DNA from 4 places in the Pseudomonas flexibilis genome. Region 3 is predicted to be linked to each of the others. Evidence: predicted binding sites of a transcription regulator. Region 3 holds the regulator's gene; each other region holds the start of a gene.
The links. The regulator FliA, encoded in region 3, starts transcription of late flagellar genes. The targets are predictions, from matches to a motif close to CTAAAGTTTNNNNNNNNNNNGCCGNTAA.
Positions count from the first base shown of each region.

Region 1: PT85_RS18635 (methyl-accepting chemotaxis protein) is a predicted target of FliA. The motif match lies at 2,049-2,076, and genes of this name have one in related genera.
Region 2: flgM (flagellar biosynthesis anti-sigma factor FlgM) is a predicted target of FliA. The motif match lies at 1,515-1,542, and genes of this name have one in related genera.
Region 4: PT85_RS04270 (flagellar protein MotY) is a predicted target of FliA. The motif match lies at 3,643-3,670, and genes of this name have one in related genera.

Region 1 covers NZ_JTAK01000002.1:87,356-92,594, forward strand. The annotation lists gene PT85_RS04170 (response regulator transcription factor) at 1-258, shown strand, start outside; gene PT85_RS04175 (ATP-binding protein) at 382-1,977, shown strand; gene PT85_RS18635 (methyl-accepting chemotaxis protein) at 2,139-4,277, shown strand; gene dgt (dGTPase) at 4,369-5,239, opposite strand, start outside.
Region 2 covers NZ_JTAK01000001.1:190,961-196,199, forward strand. The annotation lists gene PT85_RS00955 (flagellar brake protein) at 1-594, opposite strand, end outside; gene PT85_RS00960 (flagella synthesis protein FlgN) at 646-1,119, opposite strand; gene flgM (flagellar biosynthesis anti-sigma factor FlgM) at 1,166-1,474, opposite strand; gene flgA (flagellar basal body P-ring formation chaperone FlgA) at 1,608-2,357, opposite strand; gene PT85_RS00975 (chemotaxis protein CheV) at 2,471-3,394, shown strand; gene PT85_RS00980 (CheR family methyltransferase) at 3,445-4,272, shown strand; gene PT85_RS00985 (DMT family transporter) at 4,337-5,233, shown strand.
Region 3 covers NZ_JTAK01000002.1:353,544-358,782, reverse strand. The annotation lists gene PT85_RS05460 (protein phosphatase CheZ) at 1-686, opposite strand, end outside; gene PT85_RS05455 (chemotaxis response regulator CheY) at 706-1,080, opposite strand; gene fliA (RNA polymerase sigma factor FliA) at 1,173-1,913, opposite strand; gene fleN (flagellar synthesis regulator FleN) at 1,910-2,743, opposite strand; gene flhF (flagellar biosynthesis protein FlhF) at 2,834-4,099, opposite strand; gene flhA (flagellar biosynthesis protein FlhA) at 4,116-5,239, opposite strand, start outside.
Region 4 covers NZ_JTAK01000002.1:104,524-109,762, forward strand. The annotation lists gene grxD (Grx4 family monothiol glutaredoxin) at 292-621, shown strand; gene bfr (bacterioferritin) at 682-1,152, opposite strand; gene PT85_RS04255 (bacterioferritin-associated ferredoxin) at 1,351-1,572, opposite strand; gene rnt (ribonuclease T) at 1,786-2,463, opposite strand; gene pyrC (dihydroorotase) at 2,460-3,506, opposite strand; gene PT85_RS04270 (flagellar protein MotY) at 3,709-4,620, shown strand; gene PT85_RS04275 (argininosuccinate synthase) at 4,723-5,239, shown strand, end outside.

The DNA.
Region 1 (5,239 bases), 270 kb from region 3:
GGCGAACGCGTCGACCTGACCGGCGCCGAGTTCGACCTGCTCTGGCTGCTGGCGCTCAACGCCGGACGCACGCTGTCGCGCGAGGAGATCTTCACCCAGCTGCGCGGCATCGAATACGACGGCCAGGACCGCTCCATCGACGTGCGCATCTCCCGCATCCGCCCCAAGCTCGGCGACGACCCGGTCACCCCACGCCTGATCAAGACCATCCGCGGAAAGGGCTATCTGTTCGTGCGCGAGGTGGCGGAGGAGCTTTGATTCGGCGGCCGGCCGCCGCCGCAGCGGTGTGGCAGTGGACAAGAAAAGCGTTGTCCACCCTACGATCCCCATTGCGGGGCAGGCCGGTTAGACTCCTGCCCATTCTGGTCAGGAACGCGCCCTGTGAATTCCATCTTCCTGCGTATCTACGCCGGCATGCTGGCCGCCCTGGTGCTGGTGGCACTGCTGGCGGTGGGCAGTCTTCAGCTGGTCAACGCGCTGCGCCACGACCACTACCGCGAGCGCCTGGCCCAGGGCTCGTTCCGGCTGATGGCCGACAACCTGGCCGGCATGGACGCGGTGGAGCGCACCCGCGCCATGGCGCTATGGGGGCGACTGTTGGGCACGCCGCTGCATCTGGAGAGCCTGGCCGACGTGCAGCTGGATAGCCGTGGCCGCACGCGCCTGCTGCGCGGTCAGGTGCTGGTCGAGCGGCTGAATCCTTCGCTGATCTACAGCCTGGTCAGCGAGAAGGAGCGTCTGGTGCTCACCGCGACCGTGGAGCAGGTCAGCGAGCAGCTGGCGCGCGCCACGCTGTTCCTGATCAGCGACGAGCTGCGCCGCTACCCGGCCCCCGAGCAGCGCCAGCGCCTGGCCGAGCTGGCGGAGGCCAAGGGCTTCGGCTACCCCGTGCACCTGCGCGCCATGGACCAGATGGAGCTGGACGCCGACCAGCGCCGGCGCCTGGTCGAGGGCGATACGGTGATGGCGCTGGCCAGGGGCGGCGACTCGATCCGCGTGATGGTCGGCCAGGTCGATACGCCGTGGATTCTGGAGATCGGCCCGCTGTACCCGCTCAATCCCTACCCGCCGCAACTGCTGGTGCTGTTCACCGTGCTCGGGCTGAGCCTGATCGGCCTGACCCTGTACGCCCTGGTGCGCCGCCTGGAATACCGCCTGCGCGGCCTGGAGGCGGCGGCCACGCGGATCGCCGCCGGCAAGCTGGAGGCGCGGGTGCCGGAAGGCGAGGGCGACTCGGTGGGGCGGCTGGCCGCGGCCTTCAATGCCATGGCCGAGCACGTGCAGCGGCTGATCAGCGTGCAGCGCGAGATGGTGCGCGCCGTCTCCCACGAGCTGCGCACGCCGGTGGCGCGCCTGCGCTTCGGCCTGGAGATGGTCGAGGACAGCGAGGACGCGGCGCAGCGGCGCAAGTACCTGGCCGGCATGGACCACGACATCCAGGAGCTGGACCGTCTGGTCGACGAGATGCTGGTCTACGCCCGTCTGGAGCAGGGCTCGCCGCAGCTGGATTTCCAGGACGTCGATCTGCCGGCGCTGCTGGAGCGGGTGATGGACGAGGCGGCGCCGCTGCGCGTCGAGGTGCGTCTGGAGCGCGGCGTCTGGCGCCCGGCGCCCGATGGCGGGCTGATTGAAGCGGAGCCGCGTTATCTGCAACGGGCGGTGCTCAACCTGGTCAGCAACGCCCTGCGCCATGCCGAGCGACGGGTGCGGGTGAACTACAGCATTGCCGGCGACGTCTGCCGGGTGGATGTCGAGGATGACGGCCCCGGCGTGCCCCGCGAGGCCTGGGAGCGCATCTTCACGCCCTTCCTGCGCCTGGATGACAGTCGCGCCCGTTCCCTGGGCGGCCACGGTCTGGGGTTGTCCATCGTGCGGCGCATCATCCACTGGCATGGCGGGCGCGCCTCGGTGGGCCGCAGCACGCTGGGCGGTGCCCGTTTCACGTTGACCTGGCCGCGCCGCCAGGCGCGAGCCTGAGCGCAGGCAGGAGATGACGCACCGCGGCGGGGCTGGTGTTACAAAAAAATGACGTCAATGCACCCGATTCGCTCAGGTGACGGCCAAGGGTGCCGATAACCCCGAAAGGCCTGGTGGAGTTCGGCCAGGAAAAAAGTGGTCCTGTTAGGGAGTTGTTGGCCATGTCCCCTTCGCGTCTGTCCATTGCCTGGAAAATCACCCTGCTGGCGGGGTTGTGCCTGGTGCTGATCGTTGCCGTGCTGATCGGCGCCTCGCTGCAGCAGACCCAGCGCAGCAGCGTGCTGGTCAAGGAGGCCGGCAGCGCCATGCTGCAGGAGGCGGCCGGCGAGCGCATCAGCGCCTATGGCCAGACCCAGGCACTGCGCATCCAGCGTCTGTTCATGGACACCTATCAGTACGGCAGCGGCATCCTCGGCCAGGTGCAGCTGATGCGCGAACAGTCCATTGCCCGCATGGACAGCGCGTTCGATTTGCGTGAAGACCTCGTTCGCCTGGCCGGTAACGCGCTGCAGAACAACGCGGACCTGTTCGGCCTCTACCTGGTCTTCGAGCCCGATGCGCTGGACGAGAAGGACGCGCTGTTCGCCGAGCGCGCCGAGTTCGGCGCCAACGAGACGGGGCGTTTCAGCATCTACTGGTCCCGCGACGGCGAGACGCTGGAGCACGAGACCATCAGCGAAGCGCTGATCAATGACGCCACGCCCGGCAAGAACGGCCTGCCCTACAACAGCTGGTACCGCTGTCCGCACGAGCGCCAGCGGGTGTGCGTGATCGATCCCTACGTGGACGCGGTGGACGGCAGGAACATCCTCATGACCTCGATTGCCTTCCCGCTGCTGCGCGACGGCAAGGTGGTCGGGGTGTTCGGCGTGGACATCAGCCTGAACCGCCTGCAGACGCTGGCCAGCTCCGCCAACCAGACGCTGTATGGCGGCCAGGGCCACATGGGCGTGATCAGTACCGCAGGCCTGCTGGCCGGCTACAGCGGCAACGCCGGGCTGCTCGGCGAGGGCTTCGCGACCGCCTATCCGGGTCATGATGACCTGCTGCAGCGCATCGCCCAGGGCCGGCCGCAAGTCAGCCAGTACGGCGAGATGCTGGAAGTCCTGCACCCCTTCGCGCCCATCCCCGACAGTCCGTCGTGGTCGGTGCTGCTGGAGATTCCCCAGCGCATCGTGCAGGCCCCGGTGCTCGACCTGGAGCGTCAATTGGACCAGCGCCGGCTGAGCGACAGCCTGGTGTCGCTGATGCTCGGCCTGCTGGCCACCGGCGTCGGCCTGCTGCTGATCTGGCTGACCGCGCGCAGCGTGACCCGGCCGATCCTCGCCGTGGCGGACATGTTCAAGGACATCGCCAGCGGCGAGGGCGATCTGACCCGCCGCCTGGACTACGCGCGGCAGGACGAGCTGGGCACGCTGGTCGGCTGGTTCAACCGCTTCCTCGACAAGCTGCAGCCGATCATCGCCGAGGTGAAGCAGGCGGCGCAGGCGACCCGCGCCACCGCCGACCAGTCGCTGGCGCTGGCGTCGCAGACCAACGAGGGCATGCAGCGCCAGTTCCGCGAAGTGGACATGCTGGCCACCGCCGCCCAGGAAATGAGCGCCACCGCCCAGGACGTGGCCAGCAACGCCGCCAAGGCCGCCGAGGCCACCCGCGGCGCGGAGGAGGCCTCGCGCATGGGCCGCGAGGTGATTGCCCGCACCACCCGCGATTTCGAGACGCTGATGCGCGATCTGGATGGCGCCATGCAGCACATGAGCGGGCTGACCGCCAACAGCGAACAGATCGGCAGCGTGCTGGAGGTGATTCGCGGCATTGCCGAACAGACCAACCTGCTGGCGCTCAACGCCGCCATCGAGGCGGCCCGCGCCGGCGAGGCCGGACGCGGCTTCGCGGTGGTGGCCGACGAGGTGCGCGGCCTGGCCCAGCGCACCCAGGAATCGGTGGGCGAGATCCAGTCGGTGATCGAGACGCTGCAGACCGATACCCGCGGCTTGTCCGTATCGATGAAGGACAGCTTCGAGCAGGCCCAGGAGAACGTCGGCCAGGTGGCCGAGGCGGTCACGGCGCTCGGTCGCATTGGCGAGGCGGTCGGCGTGATCCACGACATGACCCTGCAGATCGCCAGCGCCGCCGAGGAACAGAGTGCAGTGGCCGATGAGATCAGTCGCAACGTCGCCGGCGTACGCGGCGTGACCGAAACCCTCACCGGCCAGGCCGAGGAGTCGGCACGTATCAGCCAGACCCTCAACGGCCTGGCCAACCAGCAACAGGCGCTGATGGACCAGTTCAAGGCGTAGGCAGGCGACGCGGCGCTGCGACGGCGGCCAGGACCGCCGCCGGGCACCGCCGCGGTGTACCGGGGTGGCCGGGCTTGTGGGAGTGGCTCCCCTACAACGCCGCCAGCGTGTGGTACTCGTCCTGCGCCAGCTGGTCGGTCATGCCGCTGACGAAGTCCTGTAGCAGCCGGCAGCGGTGGTAGAACTCCCACAGCGGCTCGCCGGCGCTTTCCTCCACCGCCGCCAGGTAGGCACGCAGTAGCTGGCTGGGCAAGCGGCGCGTGAGCATCTGCAAAAGCGGCGAACCGCATGGCCGGCCGGCGGCCAGCGCGCGAAACTCCTCGGCCCGCGCCCGCAGCAGTGGCGCGTAGAAATCCAGCAGTCCCTGCAGGATGCGATAACCCTGCAGATGCAGGGTCTCCACTTCCCGGTGGCAGAACACCTTGTCGGCGGCCACGCTCTTGAAGGTCTGCACGATGGCCGCCTCGGCACTGCCGTCCTCCAGCAGGGCGCGGTCCAGCGTGCCGGCATGCACGGCCTCGATCTGCGCGATGAACTGCGCGGCGGCGTGCTTCACCAGTGGGTGGATCATGTTCACCCGCAGCCAGATGAAGAACTCGCCGGTCGGGTTGACCGGCTCCTGGCCGGCGCGCTTGAGCGCGTAGTCCAGGCGCTGGCGGAAGGATTGCCCGCCATCCAGGGGCGACTCCGGGTCGGCCAGTTCCCGGTAGCGGGCCAGCAGCGCGGTTGCCAGCTGGTCGAGATCGAAGAAACCCTTTTCCACCGAGTCCTCGATGTCCGCCAGGCAGTAGGCGATGTCGTCGGCCGCCTCCATGATGTACACGGCCGGGTGACGTGTTCCCGGTGCGCGTCCCAGCGCCGCCCACAGGTTCTGGATGAAAGCCTGTTCGGACACATAGAAGCCGGGCTTCTTGTGCAGGTAGGCGCCAGGCGTGCCCCTGGGCGGATGGGGCGTGTCCGCA
Region 2 (5,239 bases), on a different contig from region 3:
CACCAGAGTGGCGTCCGGCAGGGCGATGCTCAGGCGTTCGTAGACGGTGCCGCTCTGCAGGTAATCGGTGAGGTTGCCGGGGAATTGCACCTTGCAGCCGGTGGCGGAGATGTCCAGCAGCTTGCCCACCAGCGAAGGCGACAGCTTGCTGCCGGCCAGGTTGACGTTGGGCGACTGGGTGCGCTTGAGCGGTGCGCGGTAGGCGTCGCGGCGCTGGTGGTACTCCAGTTCGTCGGGCAGGTCGATCCAGAAGCACGGCGTCCCTTCGAGACTGCCGCGCTTGACCCGGTAGTTGCGACTGGTCCAGGCCATGCGCACGCCTTCGTGGTAGCCCTCGGCGGAGAAGGTCTGGCCGTCAAGCAGGTGGCGTTCGCTTTCCAGGGGCAGCACTTCGTCGAGCGCCATCAACTTGCGTTCGCGGTCCACCGCCAGCAGCACGGTGTAGCCGTGGCGGGTCACCGGCAGTTCATCGAAGGAGATGTTGACCCGTTCCTTGTGGGTGGCCAGGGTGCGCAGATGGCCGGCCACTTCGATGGGCTCCCTGTAGGTGACGGGCCCCTGGTCGGGCTTTTCTTCGATGTTGAATTTCGACACTGTCCGCGTACTCCAAAACCAATCCTGCGGGACGCCGTGCTACGGGGTGGGTCAGGCCTGGGAAAGGGGACGCTGACGGGCGATGCTGGCGGCGCTTTGACCGAGGCGATTGTACAGCCCTGCGGCGTCGTTTTTGCCACGCACCACCATCAGCAGTCCTTCGACATTGGTCTGGCCGTTCTGGATCAGGCGGCCGTTGCGCTGATTGAGCCCCTGGCAGCTGTCCAGCAGCTCGGCGAGTTGCGTGGCGGCCTCCAGCAACGCTTCGCCGTCGGAGGAGCGGGCGGCCAGCGTTTCCAGGCCGGCGCGATCGGCGCTCAGGCCGCTGGCGCGCAGCAGGTCGCTGCGCTGGTGACGCTGCCGGTCCAGCTCGTCGAGCAGGCGGGTCTTATCACCCAGCAGGCTTTCCAGCACGGCCAGTTCGCAATGACAGAGTGCGTGATGCTCGCTTTCCAGCAGTTCGAGCAGGCGTTGCGCCTGCTCGATATCCGCACGGAAGCTGTTCAGAAGTTGGGCGACGGGCATGAGCACCTCAGGAAGACGTGGCGTCCGCTACTCCCGGTGAGGCGTGTCAGCGTTGCGATTCGAAGGCGAGCAGCTTGCCGGCCAGGCGCTGGCTGTCCACCTGGTAGCTGCCGTCGGCGATGGACTGGCGCAGGCGTTCGACTCGCGCGGCGTCGACTTCGGGCTGTTCGCGCAGCTGATCGGTGATCTGCTGCAAATGCTGGACTTCCGCGCTGAAACGCACGGATTCGCCGCTCTCGGCCGCAGGCGCGACGCTGGCGGTTTCGCTGATCGGGGCAGTGGGCTGCGCAGGGTTGCTGCGGGTAATGCCGGCCGGCGCGGAGGCGCTGTTCGGCCGCTGAAAATCGATAACCATGATGTGCTACCTCGAACGGAGCAGTGGACGCTTGCCACTAGTTTCGGCCGTTCGCGTCAGAACTTTAACGCCTGTTGTCGGCTTTTTGCGTTTCGGCTCACAGTTTCTGACGGTGGGCGCGTCGCATGTGAGACTAGAGGTCCACGACCACCTGTCCCGGCCCGCTGATGCGCGCCTTGATGATGCGCTGCGAGCTCAGGTTGCGAACCCGCACCTGCTCGCCGATGGCGCCTTCCTGGAGGGCTTCGCCGGGCATGCGCACGGACAGCGCCGCGCCGCCGGCACTGATTACCACATGATCGCCCTTGCGTACCACCGGCGCGCGTTCCAGATGGTTGGGGGTGAGCACCTGATCGATGCTCACCGGGCGGGTCAGCTTGCTGCCAAGGGCTTGCTCGGGCTCGGTCAGGTAGCCCTGGGTGAGGGTGCCCACGTCGCGCTCGCGCCAGTCGATGTCCTGGGCCTCGAGGATGGCGCCGCGCGCCAGCGGACGCTGGGCAACCACCACCTGGCGGAACAGGCGCACCTGCGCCGGCACGAACAGGCTCCAGGTCGAACTGCCCTGGCAGCCAACGCGCACGGTGACCCGGCCCACCGGCTGGGCCGGGCTTTCCAGGCTGGCCACCAGCGGCTGATCGCAGGCCGGCATGCGCAAGCGCGAGTCGAGGCGGTTGACCTGGATCTCGTAGCGTCCGCCGATACTGGCCCGTTGCAAATAGTTCGCTACCTGTTCCTCAAGAAATGCCTCGGTGGCGCCGATAAGGTGCTCAGGTAAGGTTTGCGCCGCCGCGCCGGCGACGGCGGGGATTTGCAGGGCGGCCGTGGTCGCCAGGGCAAGGCCCAGGCCACGCAGGCGTCGGAAAACTGTCGTTATCAGGATCATGTTCGCGAAGTAGCAAGGGACGTGCCGGCGCTTTGTCGGCGTGGCTTGCGACAGGCGCGCCGGGCCGGGCGACGTCCCGGCGTTCAGGTCCCATTTTCAAGAAGGAGTCCGGCATGGCCGGTGTACTGGATTCGGTAAACCAACGGACTCAGCTGGTCGGACAGAATCGTCTGGAACTGTTGCTGTTCCGGCTGGACGGTTCGCAGCTGTATGGCATCAACGTTTTCAAGGTCAAGGAAATCCTGCCCTGCCCGCGCCTGAGCAACATGCCCAAGTCGAGCAGCGTGGTGTGCGGCGTGGCCAACATTCGTGGCGGCACCATCCCGATCCTGGACATGGCCCTGGCCACCGGGCGGCGCCCGCTGGCCGACCGCCAGAACAGTTTCGTGATCATTGCCGAGTACAACACCCGTGTGCTGGGTTTCCTGGTGCGTTCGGTGGAGCGCATCGTCAACCTCTACTGGGACGAGATCCATCAGCCGCCCAAGGGCACCGGCCGCGAGCACTACCTGACCGCGGTGACCCGCGTGGACAACGTGCTGGTGGAGATCATCGACGTCGAGAAGATCCTCGCCGAGACGGTGCCCAGTCGCACGCAGATCGAGCAGCCGGTGTCCGCCGATATCCAGGCCCGCGCGCTCAGCAAGCACGTGCTGGTGGTGGATGACTCTTCGGTGGCGCGCAAGCAGATCCTGCGCTGCCTGGAGGGCGTCGGCGTGGAGGTCACCGCCCTGTGCGACGGGCGCCAGGCCCTGCAGTTCCTGCAGAAGATGGCCGACGAAGGACGCCGTCCGGAAGACGAGCTGCTGATGGTCATCTCCGATATCGAAATGCCGGAAATGGACGGGTACACTCTGACCGCCGAGATTCGCCAGGACCCGCGCATGCAGGGCTTGCACGTGCTGCTGCACACCTCGCTTTCCGGCGTGTTCAACCAGGCCATGGTGCAGAAGGTGGGGGCGGACGATTTTCTCTCCAAGTTCCGTCCCGACGAGCTGGCCGACCGGGTGATCGCCCGAATCGAAGCACGAGACTGATGGCCGTTCGTTCAGGCTCGGCGTACTTATTTATGGTTAAGGCGGGTTAGGTGTCTTCAGGTAATTTGGATTTCGAGCTGTTCCGGGATTTCCTGGAAAAGACCAGCGGCATTCAATTGGGCAGCAACAAGCAGTATCTGGTGTCCAGTCGCCTCAACCGGTTGATGGAGCAGCGCGGCATCAAGACGCTCACCGAGCTGGTGCAGCGCATCCAGGCACAGCCGCGTGGCGGACTTCGCGAGGAAGTGGTGGACGCGATGACTACCAACGAAACGTTGTGGTTCCGCGATGGCTACCCCTTCGAGGTGCTCAAGAGCCGCGTGCTGCCGGAGCTGCTCAAGGCCTCGCCCACGCTGCGCCCGCGCATCTGGTCGGCGGCCTGTTCCTCGGGCCAGGAACCCTACTCGCTGTCGATGACCATCGACGAATTCGAGCGGGCCAACCCGGGCATGTTGCGCATGGGCGCGCAGATCGTCGCCACCGAGCTTTCCGGGGCGATGCTGGCTGCCTGTCGGGCAGGTGTCTACGATGGCCTGGCCATGGCGCGCGGCCTGTCGCCGGAGCGTCGCGAGCGCTATTTCGACCAGGTGGCGCCGGGCCAGTGGTCGATCAAGCCCGCCGTGCGCAACCGGGTCGAGTTGCGTGCGCTGAACCTGCTGGACAGCTATGCCGCGTTGGGCAAGTTCGACATCGTGTTCTGTCGCAACGTGCTGATCTACTTCTCCGCCGACATCAAGCGCGACATCCTCACCCGTATCCATGCCACCCTCAAGCCGGGCGGCTACCTGTTCCTCGGGGCTTCCGAGGCGCTCAACGGGCTGTCCGACCTGTACCAGATGGTGCAGTGCAACCCGGGCATCATCTACAAGGCGCGCTAGACGCCTTGCCAAGCGGCGGCGCGCTTCCGTAAGGTGCGCGCCTCGTCATTGCACAGTGATATCCATGCCTACTCGTCATCTCTGGGCCGCCGCTGGTCTTCTGCTTTCCAGCCTGCTGTGGGCGGGCAACGCCCTGATCGGCCGTGCAATCGCCGGGGAAATCCCGCCGCTGACCCTGTCGTTCTGGCGCTGGCTGGTGGCGCTATGCATCCTGCTGCCGTTCGTGGCCGGCACGTTGTGGCAGCACCGCGCGACCCTGCGCCGGGCGGGCTGGCGCCTGCCGGTGATCGCCGCGCTGGGCATCGGGGCGTACAACTCGCTGCTCTACACGGCGGCCAAGAGCACCACGGCGATCAACATCACGCTGCTCAATACCTGCATCCCGCTGGCCACCTTCCTGTTCGCCGGGCTGCTGCTCAAGGAATGGCCCAAGCGCCGTGCCTGGCTGGGCATGGGCATCGCCGTGGCCGGACTGCTGGTGCTGATCAGCCAGGCCAGTCTGGCCAATCTGCTGGGCCTGTCCTTCAACCCCGGTGACCTGGTGATGATCCTCGCCGTGCTGGCCTGGGCGTTGTACACCGTGCTGCTGCGCCTGTGGGCACCCTCGCTGCCGCTGCCGCCGCTGGCCCTGCTGGGTGCGTTCGTGTTGATCGGCGTGCCGGTGATCCTGCCGTTCTATCTGCTGGAATTCAGCCAGCTGGGCGGTTTCGAGCTGAACGGGCGCACGCTGGGCGCCATCCTCTACACCGCCATCCCGGCCTCGCTGATCGCCTACCTCACCTGGAACCAGGGGGTGAAGATCCTCGGTGCTGCCAAGGCCTCGCTGGCGCTGTACACGATGCCGGTGTTCGCTGCGGTGCTGGCCTACCTGCTGCTGGGTGAAACCTTGCAGGGATTCCACTGGGTCGGTGGGGCGCTGATCTTCGGTGGCCTGCTGTTCGCGACCCGTCCGGGGCGCTGAGCCCAG
Region 3 (5,239 bases):
TGTTTCTGTTGATCGAGCTCCGCCCGCAGCTGGGCATGGTCGTGCTGGATGCCCGCGAAGTTGTCCACCTGGCTGGCCATCAGCATCAGTTCGACCAGATCGCGCTCGACCTCGGTGACCAGATTGGTGACCCGCTTGATGACCTGGCCGGTGAGGTCCTGATAGTCCTGCGCCAGCATGATCTCGTTCAGCTGCGCGCCGACCTTCTCGCTTTCGCGTTCGCTGCGGACAAAGAACTGCTCGACCCGCTTGACCAGCTGGCGAAAGCCTTCGGCATCCATCTCGCGACGCATGAAGCGCTGCCAATCGGTACGCAACTCGCGGGCGTCGTCGTTCAGCCGACTGATCACCGGCGCGGTGGCCTCGACCAGGTCCATGGTGCGATTGGCCGCGCGCTCGGTCATCGACACAACGTAGTTCAGGCGCTCGGTGGCATCGGCGATCTCCGACATCTCCCGCGACTCGGGGAAATTCGGGTCGATATGGAAGCTGACGATCGCGGTGTGCAACTTGCGCGTCAGCCGCCCCACGGCCTGGTACAGGCCACGGTCACGCACCTTGTTCAGCTCGTTGATGATCTGCACGGCATCGCCGAAGTCGCGTTGCTCAAGGCTGCGAATCAGCTCCCGTGCATTGTCCATCAGGCTCGCTTCGAGCTCGCCCCTTGGATCTGTGTGCTGCTCCATCATGCCCCCAAGGCGCTGTTCAGCCGCTGACGCGTTCGAAGATCTTCTCGATCTTGTCCTTCAGTCCCTGGGCGGTGAACGGCTTGACCACATAGCCGTTCACACCGGCCTGGGCTGCCTCGATGATCTGGTCGCGCTTGGCTTCAGCGGTCACCATCAGCACCGGCAGGTGCTTCAGGCGCTCATCGGCACGCACCGCGCGCAGCAGGTCGATGCCATTCATGCCCGGCATGTTCCAGTCAGTCACCAGGAAGTCGAAGTTGCCGCTCTGCAGCATCGGCAGGGCGGTGAGGCCGTCGTCAGCTTCGGTGGTGTTGGTGAAGCCCAGGTCACGGAGCAGGTTCTTGATGATCCGCCTCATCGTCGAGAAATCGTCCACGATGAGAATCTTCATGTTTTTGTCCAACGGTCGACCTCCATACAGTCCAAAAACGCAGCCGGGTCATCCCGACTGCGTCCCCTTCTTCAGAAAACCGGCAAGCCCTGTCAGCGAGCCCGCCATTCGCCCAGCCGGGCCCGCAAACGGGCGGCGCACTGGCTGTGCAACTGGCTGACGCGGGATTCGCTGACCCCCAGTACCTCACCGATTTCCTTGAGATTCAGTTCTTCGTCGTAATACAGCGACAGCACCAGGCGCTCGCGCTCCGGAAGGTTGGCGATCGCTTCGCTCAGCGCATTCTGGAAGCGCTGGTCCTCGTGCTCGCGCGAAGGGCTCGGGTGGGAGTGCTCGATATCTTCCAGCGCACCGCCGCCCTCGCCCTCCTGCAACAGGTCATCGAAACTGAACAGGCGACTCCCCAGGGTGTCGTTGAGGATCGCGTAATACTCTTCGAGACTTAACTGGAGTTCGGCAGCAACCTCGTGATCTTTAGCGTCGCGGCCGGTTCTGGCCTCCACCACGCGGATGGCGTCGCTGACCATGCGGCTGTTGCGATGCACCGAACGCGGCGCCCAGTCACCCTTGCGCACCTCGTCGAGCATGGCGCCACGGATGCGGATGCCGGCATACGTCTCGAAACTGGCACCCTTGCCCGAATCGTATTTCTTCGCCGCCTCCAGCAGACCGATCATGCCGGCCTGCATCAGATCCTCGACCTGCACGCTGGCCGGCAGGCGGCCGAGCAGGTGGTAGGCGATCCGCTTGACCAGCGGCGCGTAGCGCTCGATCAGCTGGTACTGGGAGTCACGGGACTGGGCATGGCTGTACATGTGAACGGGTGAGCTCATGCGGAAGAACCTGTTGTGGGCCTGTTCACCAGACGCTCGACGAAAAACTCCAGGTGGCCGCGCGGATTGGCCGGCAACGGCCAGCTGTCCACCTTCTGGGCGACCGCGCGGTAGGCCTGCGCACACTTGGAACGCGGGTAGGCCTCGTACACGGCGCGCTGTTTCTGCACGGATTTGCGCACCAGCTCGTCGGCGGGAATCGCCCCCACGTATTGCAGCGCCACGTCGAGGAAGCGCTCGGTGACCTTGGTCAGCTTGGCGTAGAGGTTGCGGCCTTCCTCGGGGGTGTGCGTCATGTTGGCCAGCACGCGGAAGCGGCTCAGGCCGTAGTCGCGGTTGAGCAGTTTCACCAGGGCATAGGCGTCGGTGATCGAGGTGGGCTCGTCGGTGACCACCAGCAATACTTCCTGGGCCGCACGCACGAAGCTGATCACGCCGTCGCCGATACCGGCGGCGGTGTCGATGATCAGTACGTCAATGCTGTCGCTGATGTCGCTGAACGCCTGGATCAGCCCGGCATGTTGCTGACTGGTCAGGCGCACCATGTTGGCCGCGCCCGAGGAGGCCGGCACGATGCGGATACCGCCGGGCCCCTGCAAGATGACGTCGCGCAGTTCGCACTCGCCCTCGATCACGTCGGCCAGGTTGCGTTTGGGCGTCAGGCCCAGCATCACGTCGACGTTGGCCAGGCCAAGGTCGGCGTCCAGCAGCATCACCCGGCGGCCGAGGTCGGCCAGGGCCAGCGCCAGGTTGACCGAGACGCTGGTCTTCCCAACACCACCCTTGCCGCCGGTCACGGCGATCACCTGTACGGGGTGCAAGCTACCCATGTTCTCTCCACTGATTCGCCAGTCTGGCCTGCTGTCCTTGTTCGCGCCGCGGCGCGAAGGGTCTGGCTAGCCAGCCGCTTCCCCTGATTCTTATCCGACGCGACGCGCCGTGGTGTTGTTGTATAGGCCGGCGAACATGTCGGCCATCAGATCCTCGCTGGGATCTTCGGACATCTGCATGCGCACGGCACGGCTCACCAGCTGGTGGCTGCGCGGCGTATGCAGATCGTCGGGAATGCGCGGCCCGTCGGCCAGGTAGGCCAGGGGCAGCTTCTCGCTGACCAGCACGCCGAGGATCTCGCCCAGGCTCAGTGCTTCGTCAAGCTTGGTGATCACGCAGCCAGCCAGGCCGCAGCGCTTGTAACTCTGATAGGTGGCACGCAACACCTGTTCCTGGCTGGTGGCCGCCAGCACCAGATAATTGCGGGCGTTCAGATCAGCGGCGGCCAGCGCGTCGAGCTGCTGGCGCAGGGCCGGATCGGCGGTCGGTAGGCCGGCGGTGTCGATCAGCACCAGACGCTTCTTCCTCAGCGGCTCCAGGGCCTCGATCAACGATTCGCCGGGCTCCACCTGGGTGACCGGCACGTTAAGTATCTTGCCAAGGGTCTTGAGCTGTTCCTGGGCGCCGATGCGGTAGCCGTCCATGCTCACCAGAGCGATATTCTTGGCGCCGTGCTTGAGCACGTAGCGCGCCGCCATCTTGGCCAGCGTGGTGGTCTTGCCCATGCCGGCCGGGCCGACCAGGGCAATCACGCCGCCCTCTTCCAGCGGCTCGCGCTCGGGCACGATCAGGCTGCGCGCCAGATGGGCAAGCACGATGCGCCAGGCGCGACGCGAGTCTGTCTCGTCACTGACCTCGTCCATCAGCTTCTTGGACACATCCACCGGCAGGCCGATGCGCTGCATGCGCCGCCAGAGGTTGGCGATCAGCGGCCGATTTTCCTGGATGTTGCCCCAGACCATGGTGCCCAGCTGCATCTCGATCAGCTCGCGCAGACCGGTCAGCTCACTGCGCACCGCATCCAGCATGCCTTCGGTGCTCTCCGGATCGCGACGCGGCCCCGGCGGGGCGACCGGCGCGACCGGTGCCGGCTGGGTCTGCTCGCTTTCGCTGCGGATGGCCATCTCCACCTGGGCGGAGGCAATCATTTCCTGGGTCTTGCGCAGCTCGGCTTCCAGCTGCAGGTTGGGCTCGCGCACCAGTTCATTGGGCAGCTGATAGTTCAGCGCCGCGACCAGCTCGACACCACCGGCCAGACGACGATTGCCGATGATCGCGGCATCGGCGCCCAGTTCGTCACGCACCAGCTTCATGGCCTGGCGCATGTCGGCGGCGAAGAAGCGTTTGACCTGCATGGTCGGAATACCTCGGTTAGTTCTGGCCTACGGTGGCGACGATGGTGACCTGCTTGTTGTCCGGCACTTCCTGGTAGGACAGCACATGCAGGCTGGGTACAGCCAGACGTGCAAAGCGGGAGAGCATGGCGCGGATCGGCCCGGCAACCAGCAGTACCACCGGCTTGCCGAGGGCTTCCTGACGCTGCGCGGTCTCCACCAGGGAGCGCTGCAGCTTCTCCGCCATGCCGGGTTCGAGGAGGAAACCTTCATCGGCGCCCTGGCCGGCCTTCTGAACGCTGCCAAGCAATATTTGTTCCAGCCGCGGGTCCAGCGTGATCACCGGAAGCTCCGGCTCTAGCCCCACAATGCCCTGCACGATGGCGCGGCTCAGCGCCACGCGGACCACTGCCACCAGCGCGCCGGGATCTTGACTCTTGCCCGGCACACTGGCGATGGCCTCGGCGATGCTGCGGATGTCCCGCACCGAGACCTGCTCTTGCAGCAGCGCCTGCAGCACCTTGAGCAAGGTGGACAGCGAGACCATGCCCGGCACCAGTTCCTCGGCCAGCTTGGGCGAGCTCTTGGCCAGCACCTGCAGCAGCTGCTGGACCTCTTCGTGACCGATCAGTTCGTGGGCGTGCTTGTAGAGCACCTGGTTGAGGTGCGTGGCGACCACGGTACTGGCGTCCACCACCGTGTAGCCCAGGGTCTGCGCCTGCTCGCGGGCCGAGCCCTCGATCCACACCGCCTCCAGGCCGAACGCCGGATCGCGGCCGGCGATGCCGTTCAGGGTGCCGAACACCTGGCCCGGATTGATGGCCATCTCGCGATCCGGGTACAGCTCGGCCTCCGCCACGCTGACACCCATCAGGGTCAGGCGGTAGGCGTTGGGCAGCAGATCGAGGTTGTCGCGGATGTGTACCGGCGGAATCAGGAAACCCAGGTCCTGGGAGAGCTTCTTGCGTACGCCCTTGATGCGCGCCAACAACTGGCCGCCCTGGTTGCGGTCGACCAGCGGGATCAGCCGGTAGCCGACCTCCAGGCCCACCAGATCGACCGGATTGACGTCTTCCCAGCCGAGTTCCTTGCTTTCCGGCTCCTGCAGGGCCGGCAACTGGTCGGCGGGCAGCGCCGGCGCCGCATCGGCCTCGGCGCGCG
Region 4 (5,239 bases), 250 kb from region 3:
CGTTACCTTGATCACGTTGTCAGGCCCTGTGGCGAAAGAAAATAAGCGCCAACGTCAGAGGAGGGACCTGCTAGAAGGTCGCCGAGGGCGACGAAATGGAAAGGGCCGGATGTTATCGGGAAATGTCGCAATGGCGCAAATTGCCCGGTGTCCGGCGCCGCAAGCAGCATAGGTGATGGGCGTCGGGAGGGTGCGTAAAGAAGCCTGAGCGCAGGACTAGGCTTTCCGTTACAATGCCGCGCAAATGCCGGCCCGGGGGCCGGCAGGTCATTTGTAGCCGAGGTGCCCCTCATGGATATCATCGAAACCATCAAAGAGCAGATCGCCAACAACACCATCCTGCTGTACATGAAGGGCTCGCCCAATGCCCCGCAGTGCGGCTTCTCCGCCCGTGCCGCCCAGGCCGTGATGGGCTGCGGCGAGAAATTCGCCTACGTGGACATCCTGCAGAACCCGGAAATCCGCGCCGAGCTGCCCAAGTACGCCAACTGGCCGACCTTCCCGCAGCTGTGGGTCAACGGCGAACTGGTCGGTGGCAGCGACATCATGCTGGAGATGTTCGAGAAGGGTGAGCTGCAGACCCTGATCAAGGAAGCCGCGGCGGCCCGCAAGGACGCCTGATCCGGCCTCTGAACAAAAAGCCCCGGCACTGCCGGGGCTTTTGCGTTGCGGACGGGAGAATTACTCGTCCATCTGCGATTGCAGGTAGTTTTCCAGGCCGACGGCCTTGATCAGGCCCAGCTGGGTTTCCAGCCAGTCGACGTGTTCCTCCTCGGACTCGAGGATGTCTTCCAGCAGCTCGCGGCTGCCGTAGTCGCCGACCTGTTCGCAATAGGCGATGGCGGCGCGCAGGTCCTGCAGGCCCATCTGTTCCAGGCGCAGGTCGCATTCGAGCATTTCCTTGGTGTTCTCGCCGATCAGCAGCTTGCCGAGGTCCTGCAGGTTGGGCAGGCCTTCGAGAAACAGGATGCGCTTGATCAGCTTGTCGGCATGCTTCATCTCGTCGATGGATTCATCGTACTCATGCTTGCCGAGCTTGTTCAGGCCCCAGTCCTCGTACATCCGCGCGTGCAGGAAGTACTGGTTGATGGCCACCAGTTCGTTGCCAAGGATCTTGTTGAGGTGCTGGATGACCTGAGTATCGCCTTTCATGATGCTCCGCCTGAGAGGAAATGCGTGTTGGCGAGTCTGGCCGCAGTGTCCCCGGGTGTCAAACCTAAGCCCTTGATGGCAAACGGAATGAAAAGGCGTCTCGCCTACGGTTTTAGCCAGGCTGCGAAGGGGCTTGCTGCATGGCGCAGGCATGAAAAAGCCGGGCGACTGCCCGGCTCGGGAATTCGACGGATTGATTCAGGCCGGAGAGAACAGGGCCACGCCGCCCAGCATTGCGGCCTGGCCGGCCTGCACTTCGCTCAAGGTCTCGCGCACCACCTGCTTGGCCACACAGGCGCATTTGCCGCACTGGGTACCCACGCCCAGGTTCTCGCGCACCTCCCGGTAGCTGCAGCAGCCTTCGTAGATCGCGTCGCGGATGTGGTTGTCGGTGACACCTCGGCAAAGACAGACGTACATGGCGGGGGCTCGTCGCACTGAAATCGGGATGCGGCGGATACTAATGTTAATGAGAACGATTGTCAAAATTTGCTGCTGAGCGGAGCGGTCACACCGTAGGGGGGATCACGCTTCATAGATCCACCGACGCGCCGCAGGCGCGCCGTAGCGGCGCGGTGGTGGACAAGGAAAACGTTGTCCACCCTACGAACGCGCCGGCCAGCTCGATGAGGATCAGTCTTCCCCGAAGGTGTCCCAGCCGCCCATTTCCTTCCAGCGATTGACGATGCCGCAGAACAGGTCGGCGGTCTTTTCCGTGTCGTAGCGGGCCGAATGGGCTTCGCGGGCGTCGAACGGAATGCCGGCAGCCTGGCAGGCCTTGGCCAGCACCGTCTGGCCATAGGCCAGGCCGGCCAGGGTGGCGGTGTCGAAGCTGGAGAAGGGGTGGAACGGGTTGCGCTTGAGGCCGGTGCGCAGCACCGCGGCATTGAGGAAGCCGAGGTCGAAGCTGCTGTTGTGGCCGACCAGCACCGCGCGCTTGCAGCCGTAGGACTTCAGCGACTTGCGTACGCCACGGAAGATGTCGGCCAACGCTGGCTCTTCCTGGACCGCCATGCGCAGCGGGTGGTCCAGCTTGATGCCGGTGAACTCCAGCGCCGCCTGCTCGATGTTGGCGCCTTCGAACGGCTCGATGCGGTGGAAGTAGGTGTGCTCCGGATAGAGCAGCCCCTGCTCGTCCATGCCGATGATGGTCGCGGCGATCTCCAGCAGCGCATCGGTCTGGCAGTTGAAGCCGCCGGTCTCCACGTCGACCACCACCGGCAGGTAGCCGCGGAAGCGGCGGGCCATGGGATGCTTCGGGCCGCTGGAGCGGATTTCCAGTTCGTCGTCTTCGTACAGCTCTTCGCTCACGCGCGTTCCTCCAGTACCCGCCAGCGCAGGGTTTCGCCCGCGCGCAGCGGCATCAGGCGGTGGTCGCCGAACGGCAGTTCGGCCGGTGCCTGCCAGTCTTCGCGCACCAGGGTGATGCGGTCGGTGTTGCGTGGCAGACCGTAGAAGTCCGGACCGAACTGGCTGGCGAAGCCTTCCAGCTTGTCCAGCGCGTTGCGCGACTCGAACGCCTCGGCGTACAGCTCGATGGCGGCGTAGGCGGTGTAGCAGCCGGCGCAACCGCAGGTGGCTTCCTTGGTGTGGCGGGCGTGCGGTGCCGAATCGGTGCCCAGGAAGAACTTCGGGTTGCCGCTGGTGGCGGCATCCAGCAGGGCTTCCTGATGGGTGTTGCGCTTGAGGATCGGCAGGCAATAGAAGTGCGGGCGGATGCCGCCGACCAGCATGTGGTTGCGGTTGTACAGCAGGTGATGGGCGGTGATGGTGGCGCCCACGTTGGCCGAGGCTTCGCGCACGAACTGCGCGGCGTCGCCGGTGGTGATGTGCTCGAAGACCACCTTCAAGGTCGGGAATCGCTCCACGACACGGATCATGTGGGTATCGATGAAGGCCTTCTCGCGATCGAACACGTCGATGTCGCTGTGGGTCACTTCACCATGCACCAGCAGCGGCAGGCCGACGTCGGCCATGGCTTCCAGTACGGGGAAGATATTGTCGATGCTGGTCACGCCCGACGCGGAGTTGGTGGTGGCGCCGGCCGGGTAGAGCTTGGCGGCATGGACGAAGCCGCTGGCCTTGGCTTGACGGACATCTTCGGCGGAGGTGTTGTCGGTGAGGTACAGCACCATCAGCGGTTCGAAGGGGCTGCCCGCCGGGCGTGCGGCCAGGATGCGCTGGCGGTAGGCGTCGGCTTCCTGCGCGTTGCGTACCGGCGGCACCAGGTTGGGCATGACGATGGCGCGGCCGAAGGTACGGGCGGCATCGGCCACGGTCTGCGCCAGGGCGGCGCCGTCGCGCAGGTGAATATGCCAGTCGTCGGGACGCAGCAGGGTAAGGCGGTCGGTCATGAAGAGGATCCGGGCGATGAAACGTGCGCGAATGCTACCGGAAAATGCGCTCGCCGGCTGCCCGCCGAGACGATGAACCGCGGCGTTGCGCAGGTTTCGATCGGTGGCGTTCTGTGAAACGTCGCACAGGAAGCCCCTCAAGTTTTCGCCCGCGGCTCCGATATGCCGGGGGAACGCCGTAAATCCCTGGAGCCCTCCCATCGTGCGCCTGCAGTATGCCGCTCTGCTCAGCCTGTTCGTCAGTCTGCCGTCGGTCGCCCTGACCTTCCAGCCGCGCCTGGAGCATGCGGAGTGGCGCGCCGAGGGTGATCAGTTCGAATGCCGGCTGATCCAGCCGATCAAGACCTTTGGTGGCGTGGGCCAGTTCGTGCGCCGCGCCGGCGAGCAGCCGACCTTCCAGCTGATCAGTCGCGAGCGCTGGCTGGGCAATGGCGCCGCCACGCTGCTGGTGGCCGCTGCGCCCTGGCGCCCGGAGCACAGCGACGTCAGCATTGGCAAGGTCAAGGTCGACGGCGACCAGGTGCTGCTCAAGAGCGACAACCAGCAGGCGGCGCGCCTGCTCACCGGCCTGATGGAGGGGCGTTCGCCGCTGGTGCGCCATCGCACCCGGCAGACCAACGAATACATGGAAGTACGCCTCCTGCCGGCGCGCTTCGGCCAGGCGTTCCGCGAGTTCCAGCAGTGCACCACGCAACTGCTGCCGGTCAACTTCGACCAGGTCAAATACCTGCAGCTGAGTTTCGCCAACAGCGGTATCGACCTGGGCGACGCTGCCCGCCGGGAGCTGGATCGCGTGCTGCTGTTGCTCAAGGCCGATCCGACCATCAACAGCATTCGCCTGGAAGGCCATTCCGACAACACCGGCAACCGCCTGACCAACCGCGACCTGTCGCGCCGCAGGGCGATGGCGGTGGCCGCCTACCTGAAGGAAAAGGGCATTCCCGAGGGACAGATCAGCATCCGCTTCCACGGTGAGCGCTACCCGCTGGTGCCCAACAACAGCGAAGCCAATCGCGGCAAGAACCGCCGTGTCACCCTCTACCTGGAGCGGTTGACCGAATCCGACGCGGAGCAGGAGCGCCTGGCCCGCGGCAACTCCGCCCAGCCGGCCTGAAGCGAGGCATTGCGGGCCACCGAGGGCGCTGCGGGCCTGTCATTTGCGGCCCGTCATCAGTAGAATTGCGGGCTTTCCCGTACTACCCGTGGAGCTGATGGCATGTCGGACGTTAAGAAGGTGGTTCTGGCCTATTCCGGTGGCCTGGACACCTCGGTGATTCTCAAGTGGCTGCAAGATACCTACAACTGCGAAGTGGTGACCTTCACCGCTGACCTGGGCCAGGGCGAAGAAGTCGAGCCTGCCCGCGCCAAGGCCAAGGCCATGGGCGTCAAGGAAATCTACATCGACGACCTGCGCGAAGAATTCGTCCGCGACTTCGTGTTCCCGATGTTCCGCGCCAACACCATCTACGAAGGCGAATACCTGCTGGGCACCTCCATCGCCCGTCCGCTGATCGCCAAGCGCCTGATCGAGATCGCCAACGAAACCGGCGCCGACGCCATCTCCCACGGCGCCACCGGCAAGGGCAACGACCAGGTGCGCTTCGAGCTGGGCGCCTATGCGCTCAAGCCGGGCGTGAAGGTGATCGCCCCCTGGCGCGAGTGGGACCTGACCTCCCGCGAAACCCTGATGGCCTACGCCCAGAAGGCCAACATCCCGGTCGATTTCGCCAAGG